Regions from separate parts of the Herbaspirillum sp. Her3 genome, predicted to be linked through region 1. Evidence: riboswitches for the same ligand, from Rfam matches in the RefSeq annotation. Region 1 holds a riboswitch; the other holds the start of a gene.
The links. A riboswitch is a leader RNA that binds a small molecule or an ion and turns the genes downstream of it on or off. The one in region 1 is predicted to bind cobalamin.
Positions count from the first base shown of each region.

Region 2: it holds a riboswitch for cobalamin, as region 1 does, so the genes downstream of both, ACVC5H_RS11545 (CbtB domain-containing protein) here and ACVC5H_RS09925 (TonB-dependent receptor) in region 1, are expected to answer to the same signal.

Region 1 covers NZ_CM176328.1:2,156,360-2,160,069, forward strand. The annotation lists gene ACVC5H_RS09910 (chemotaxis protein CheA) at 1-940, opposite strand, end outside; gene ACVC5H_RS09915 (protein phosphatase CheZ) at 940-1,683, opposite strand; cobalamin riboswitch at 2,181-2,472, shown strand; gene ACVC5H_RS09920 (hypothetical protein) at 2,430-2,555, opposite strand; gene ACVC5H_RS09925 (TonB-dependent receptor) at 2,554-3,710, shown strand, end outside.
Region 2 covers NZ_CM176328.1:2,507,797-2,511,506, reverse strand. The annotation lists gene ACVC5H_RS11560 (cobaltochelatase subunit CobN) at 1-347, opposite strand, end outside; gene ACVC5H_RS11555 ((2Fe-2S) ferredoxin domain-containing protein) at 340-681, opposite strand; gene ACVC5H_RS11550 (CbtA family protein) at 748-1,455, opposite strand; gene ACVC5H_RS11545 (CbtB domain-containing protein) at 1,466-1,681, opposite strand; cobalamin riboswitch at 1,823-2,051, opposite strand; gene ACVC5H_RS11540 (hypothetical protein) at 2,131-2,754, opposite strand; gene ACVC5H_RS11535 (hypothetical protein) at 2,944-3,639, opposite strand.

The DNA.
Region 1 (3,710 bases):
GTTCGCTGGAATAGCGCGAGGCGCGGCCCAGGGTTTCGGCCAGGGTCGACATGAGCGCGGCGGCCGTGCCTTCGAACTTGAACTGTTGCAGCTTTTCCAGCAGCACGGCGGCCTGGTTGGCGGCCTGTACCGATTCGCCGGCCACTTCCAGCAGGGCGTCCAGCTTGCCGGCATCGATACGGATGCTTTCTTCCTTGGTGCCGCCAGGGGAGTCGGTGGAGCGGCGGTTTTGCTGGACCGGCGCTGCGGCCTTGGGCTCGCCATCGGCTGCCGCAGCGGCGGCGGGCGCTGCCGCCGGTGCTGCTGCGGGAGCAGTGGTCGGAGCGGCTTCGGCCTGGTCCTGTGCTTCCGGGGCAGCGGCGGCTGCGCCCGGTACCAGCGCCTGGTAGAGCGCGGGCCAGTCCAGTTCGCCATTCTTCATCACGCTGGCACTGCCATCGACCGTGCCACCGGAGGCCACCGGGGCGGCTGCCACGGCAGCGGCCACCGGCACGGCAGCGGCGGGGGCGGCAGCAGCCGGCGCAGGGGCAGGGGCAGCGGGGGCGGCTTCGCTCTTGCCTTCGATGGCCTGGGTCAGGATGTCCTTCAGTTCGGTCGGCATCGAGGCCAGGCTGTCGGGCGCGGCACCGTTGGACAATTCGTTGAGCTGGTCGGCCACGAAGCCACTGGCCTGCAGTGCCGCTTCGATGGCCAGCGGCGTGACCGGAGCCTTGCCGGTGCGCAGCGCATCGAACAGGTTTTCGGTCAGGTGGCAGGCCGACACCATGGCCGGCAGGTTGACGAACCCGGCACCACCCTTGATGGTGTGGAATGCGCGGAAGACCGCGTTGAGGATTTCAAGGTCATCAGGATGTCGTTCCAGCGTCAGCAGGTGCTCTTCCACGTTGGTGGCGAGCTCCAACGCTTCAACGACAAAATCCTTGAGCATTTCGTCATCCATTAGAACCCCAGGCTATCGAGTAAGTCGTCCACGTCGTCCTGACCCATGGCGGTGCCTCCCACGGAGGGGCCATTCATCAGGGTTACCGGTTTGTCTGCATCGATCTGCGCCTTGACTTCCGGCGGCGCGTTGTCGCGCAGCAATTGCGCCAGCTCGCGCTCGGCGGCGGCGGTGATGGCCACGATCTTCTTGATCAGCTGGCCGGTGATGTCCTGGAAGTCCTGGGCCATCATGATTTCCAGCATGCGGGCCTTTTCGGCTTCGGTCGATTCCAGCACCGAGGTCGAAAACTTTTGCGAGTCGCCCGCCAGCGCCTTGAATTCGTCGATGGTCATCTGACCGGCATACAGCTTGGTCCAGCGGGCGTTGATGTCCTTGGCTTGCTCCTGCAGGCGGTCTTGCGCCGGCATGCCCGAATCGAGGGCATTGAGCACCTTGTTGGCGGCCTGTTCGGTCAGGGTGGCGATGTGTTCCAGACGGCTCTGGGCGTCGCCGATCTGCTCGGCCACGTCGGTCAGCGAGCGGTCGTAGCCCAGTTCGCGCATGGAGTCATGCAGCAGGCGCACGATGCCGCCCAGGCGTTCGTACATGGGCTTGTCGCTCTGGTCCTCCTGTTCGCCGGCAGCGGCCGCGTCCGTGCTCTGGGCGGTGGCGTCGGCAGCCGGGTCGCCGGCAGTCATGGCCGGTAGCGTCTGCGAGGAAATTTCGTCAAACAATGCTTCCAGATCAACGTCGTCGCTCATGATTACTGATTCTCCCAACAAAGGTGTGCGCTCGTGGGCGCACTGCTGTGCAAAGTTGCCCGTAGGCGGATCAAATGCGTCGTTCCAAGAGGCACAGCAACCACCTCGACCCCGATATCAGACAGATATCGGCAGCCCAAGGCGAAGTCTGAAGGCTCGCAGACCACGACAACGATTCAGGGATGACAGGTAAGGCCGGCTGAGCAGCAAAAGTCCCCCTCGACCATGCCATGGCGCCAAGTATAGGACTGCCTGCCGCCATCTCATCGGCCAAACAGCGAGTGAAATCCCCCATTTGTTTCGATTTTTCGACCGCCTTCAAAGAACTGACGGCGGCCGCGAATCAAATGTTTTCGATAAAGATATCGAATTTGTTCTATATAACTACGCTGAGCATGAATTCTATCCGGCTTTTTCTTGAAAGCAATTAAACAGCCCCGGGCTTGTGCTGATTTACATCATCCGGGGTCCGGGCTTGTGGCGGCTACGCTGCACGCCTACAATGGCGCGGTTTTGGTGCCCGCCGGCGTGTCCTCGCCGGCAGTTGAACGGGAAACACGCGCCAGGCCCGCTGCAGGTGCTCGGCAGCAGGCGGTCTGGCCAAGGTGTACTGCCCCCGCAACGGTAACCAGGTGCCGGTGGCGAGACGATTCGTTCTGATTCGTTGCGTATGGCCGGCAACGCCATCTTCCACGCCACTGTGTTTTTGCGCGAACCTTCACTTCGCCGCATGGGAAGGCCGATGGTCACGCCTGCAGTCCGGAGACCGGCCAGAACAGGAGGAAGCCGCACAGGCAATACCAGTGCGGTTTTCCGTTGAATGCAGCTTGCGGGGAGGCAGGCTGTACACCTTCATCACCTGTCTTTTTCATGCATATCGTTTATTTCCGGGCCTGCCACGGCGGTCCACGTCCCCGTTTTGCCCTGCGCACCGCTTGTGCGCTGATCCTGGTCACCCTGGCGCATCCGGCGCTGGCTGCCAGCTCTGACACCGACCAGCCGCTGTCGCCCGTGGTGGTGTCGGCCTCGCGTTTTCCCAATGATCCGGCGTTCCCGCCGGTGGCGGCCACCGTCATCACGGCCGAGCAGATCCGTGAAGCCGGCATCGGTGATGCCAACGAAGCCATTCGCAAGCTGGGTGGCGTCTACGGACGCCAGAGCCTGGCCGGTCCGCGCGATTTTCCGCTGGACCTGCGCGGCTTCGGCACCAATGGCGACCAGAACATGGTGGTGCTGGTCGATGGCGTGCGCATTTCGGAGAATGAGCTGACCACGCCGCTGCTGTCCTCGATTCCCATCGAGACCATCGAACGCATCGAGATCGTGCGCGGCGGCAGCAGCGTGCTCTATGGCAGCGGCGCCACCGGCGGCATCATCCAGATCATCACGCGCCGCCCGCAAGCCAATGCGGCGCACGGCACCGTGGTGGCCGAGGCCGGCAGCAACGGCCAGCGCGGCGGCCGGGCGGCGGTCTCGCGCGGCTGGGAGAACATGTCCATCGACGCCAGCTATGCCAAATCGCACGCCGACAACTGGCGCGACAACAGCCGTGCCAACCAGGAGAACGCCAGTGCCACGGTGCAGTGGTTCGCCAGCGACTGGCGCTTCGGCCTGCGCGCCAACCTCTCGCGCGCCGATTTCGGCCTGCCGGGCAGCCTGACGCAAGCGCAATACGAGGCCAATGCGCACCAGAGCAGCAAGCCGCTGGACCATGGTTCCTATGACAACGACAGCATCACGGCCTTCCTGGAACGCCGCTTCGGCGACATCGATGTCGCCGCCGAGCTGTCGCATCGCGAGAAGATCTCGCGCTCCACCTATGTCAGCAGCGGCTCGTCCGCACAGACCAACGTGCGCGTGACGCAGTTCTCGCCGCGCCTGCGCCAGGTGCTGGAGCGCGGCCTCTGGAAGAACGAAGCCATCGCCGGGGTCGACCTGTCCGAATGGAGTTCGGCCACCAACGCCAGCTATGGAGACAGCGATGCATCCCAGCATTCGAAGGCGCTGTACCTGCGTGATGAAATCGA
Region 2 (3,710 bases), 350 kb from region 1:
GAGGCGGCGGCCAGTTCGGCATCGGGTTCGCCGGTGCCGGAGAGCACGATCAGGTGCCGCCCCTCGGCGCGTGCGGCCCGCAACAGTTCCGGGAAACCGGCCACCGCGCCCAGCCGCCCCAGCACGCGCAGCACGATCACCCTGGCATGGGCCAGCTCGGCACGCAGCAGGGTCGAGAGCGTACGCAGCGGCTGGCCTTGCTCATCGGTACGGGATTGCAGGGCTTGCAGATCATAGCCGGCCAGCGGTGGAAAATCCGCCGGCAACTGGCTGCGCGCAGCGGCCAGCAGGGCCAGGTCGGTCGGGGCATGCGTCAGCAGGACGATGCGGGCCAAGGATTCAGACATCGCTGGCCTCCGGTTCCGGCAGCACGTCGCCGCTGCCCAGGCGATGGAAGATCAGCTCGCTCACTTCGCGTCCCCCCTCCAGGTGTTCCACCACCACGCGCTCGATGGCGCTGGCATCTTCGCAGCGATACCAGACGCCCTCGGGATAGACCACCACCACCGGGGCCTGCGCCTTGCAGGCCACCATGCAGTGGGTACGGGTACGCTTGACGCGCAGTTCGGGGCGGGCGTCGATCTGCTCGCCCAGCACGCCGAACAGGGCTTCGGCCAGTACGCCGTTTTCGGTACAACGCGGACCCACGCACATGAGCACGTGACGATGATGGGTTCTCATGGCTTGGATAGCTTTACTTTCCCCGGCGCCGCAACGCCAGACAGAGGTCCGACACGTCAGGACAAATCAGCCGAAGCGGCGATAGAAGAAACCGGTCAGCCCGCCCAGCGCCAGCCAGAAGATGGCATTGGCGGCGGCGGTGGCACGGATGAAGGCCTGCGCCAGTTCTTCCGGCGCGACGCTGCCGTGGACCTCGGGCTGGGGCGCGCCGATGAAGTGCGGTGCCACCAGCAGCATCACGCCGGCCAGCTTCCACGGCCAGCCACGGGTAAAGACGAACAGGCCCAGGCTGGCGGCGGTCATGGCCGCGGTCATCACCCACCAGAGCTGGCGCGCATGCAGCGGCGCGGCCAGGGTGCCGGGGACTTCAGGCGGCAAGCCCAGCGACGGCGCGACGAAGAACACGCCGTAACCGGCCAGGCCCCACAGCAAGCCGCTGCGCCAGCTGATCTTGCGGCCGCTCAGGGTAAAGGCCGCCACCAGCATCAGCGCAAAACCGACCGCCATGCTGACGTTGGCCAGCACGGTGTAGCCGGTGCGTTCAGCGCCGTCAGCGGGTTCCCAGGCATCGGCGTCATGGGCGTGCTCGTGCTCATGGGCATGCTCGTGGGCATCGGCTGCGTGGGCAGCTGATTCACCGGCCTTTTCATATTCCTCTGCCTTGAGGATGATCTTCTCGACCTGGAATTGCTGTACCCCCGACAGCAGCACGCCCGACAAGGCGCCTGCAATGACCACCGCCGACGCCATGCGCCGCAAGACCGTCCAGTTCATCGTCCGCTCCTCAGTGGCAAGGGAAGCCGGCCGAGTGGCGGCCATCGTGGGCGGCATTGTGCAGCTCGACCTTGGAGGCGAAGCCGGCACCGTAGATCAGCGCCACGCCCAGCGCAAAGGCCAGCAGCGAAGGCGCGATGCGGTCGCGCCAGACCTGGCTGCCGGTGTGAACGGAGGGGGTGGAGTCGGCGACTTGGCGGGCATTCAGACCGGAGGGAGTGGACATGCGCTTTCCTTGGACAGGTGGATGAAACGAAGGAAGCCACGCGGCGAGCGCCCAAGCACGATCCCGCCGTCATCGGACGGCGCCGGTTCACACCAGCGGGAAATGATGGAAGCTTTCCGCATGATCGCCCTCCGCGATGCATTGAAGAAGTTGCCACTGGCCGGTCTCCGGGCTGGCGAGGGGAAGCCTGGGCTTCGGGACAGGCGCCTTCCCATGCGCGCGGCACAGTGGCGTAGTGCGTGTCCTTCCTCGCTTACCGTTGCGGGGGCAGCGCCGGCCTTGGCGCGGTGCTGTGGCACCGGCCGCACCGGCTTCCCGTTTCAATCCCTGGCGCGGCTGCGCGCGGGATACCAGAAGCAATGCTCAAGGCACGAAGTATAAAGGCGGGGACCGGCTTGGGCAACCGCGATTGTCAGCGGAAGTGGTCAAGCTGCCTGCTGGCGGCGGCTTTAGCGGGGGGTGTCGGGACGCGCCGGCAGGCCCGGCGAGACAGGCGCCGGCGAGGATGAGGACGGCACGGGCGATGCCGCCAGTTTGTAATACAGGGTCATTTCCACACCCATGCGGCTGGGGATGCGGGCCACGTAGGCCGAGCGCTGGCGCGTGCCGCCGCCCTGCCCGTGCATTTCCATCAGGCACAGGTAGCGCTCGCCCAGGTAGCCCAGCATGGCAAACAAAGCCTTGTGCGGGCGTTCCAGGCGGGGCGCGGCGTCCGGGCTCAGGCCCACGGCGCGGTCGAGGTAGCCCCGGTGCGAGTTGACGAAGAGGTAGTCGCGTCCGGGCGGCTTGCCACTGGCATAGCCGATGCGCAGCATGCGGTTGTCGCCATCGGGCAGGTACAGGCTGTACGGCGACGCCGGGCCGCCTTCCATGACCTCGACCCGGCCTGCGACGGGATCGATGCTGACCGCGCTCAAGGGCATCTGGTCCACGGCCAGGCAACTATCGAGCACTTCTTCAGGCGGTGCTGGCGGCCCTGGCAACGCTGCCAGGCAGACGAAGAGCAGGATCAACGGCAAGCAGCGCAGCATGTTTGCCTTGGAACGGTACAAAGGGGCAAGGAAGCGGTTCAAGGGCGGCTCCTTCAGGCAACAGGGATGGGGGCGGGCGCGGCGAGGATCAAACCTCACCCCCATAGTTGCAGAAGGGCAATGCAATGAATATGAGAAAACTCTCAATGACGACAGGAAGTCTCTTCTTACTGGCTTTTTGAATGCTTGGCCTGCCTGGTCGTCAACGGCAGACCGGAAGCTGTCGCCTCTTCAGCGCGTCTGGCCCGCCACGCTGGCAAAGAGATCCAGGGAGATGAAATGCCACTGCGCTGCTTCGGCGTCGTACAGCGCGAGCTGGTTGATTTCCTGGCCGGGCGCGGTCGTGGCGGGTACCCGCTCGATGGCGCGGGCGGCATGCCGGTGTCGCTCGGGCGGGCTCAGTCTCAGCAGGCGGGCATCGGTCTCGCAGCGGGCAAACAGGCCGGCGCACTCCCACAAGCGGGCCGCACACTCCAGATCGGCCAGCCCGATGTCCAGGGTGATGGTGTCTATCCGCTCCGACACCCTGGCCATCTTGGCCGAGAACAGCCGTACCGGTCCGCCCTGCTCACGCACTGCCAGGCAGCCTTCGTGGGCGCCCCAGGCGACGTGCAGGCAGTACGGCAGATAGCCGTGGTGGCGCGCGATCAACTCGTCCGGAGAAAATGCCGAGGCCGGCAGCACCCGGTAAGCCTCGGGCGACAAGCCCAGCCAGAGAGCATCCAGACTGGCCTCGAAGGGCGACAGATAGACCACCATCGCCTGGCTGCCGCTGGCCTCACCGGACATGACCGGCTCGCACAGTACCTGGGCGGCACCTCCGCCAGCGGGAGACTGGCGCACCAGCACATAGAGCGGCAGCGCCGCCACGACGCAATGCCGGCGACCGGCGGGAAAGCCAAGGGACTGCGGGGGATAAGGGAACACGGCGCCACTCCTCAGGGAAAACACGACCGTGGCGGCAGCCCTGCTCGATTCATCTGCTGTCGCCGAAAAAA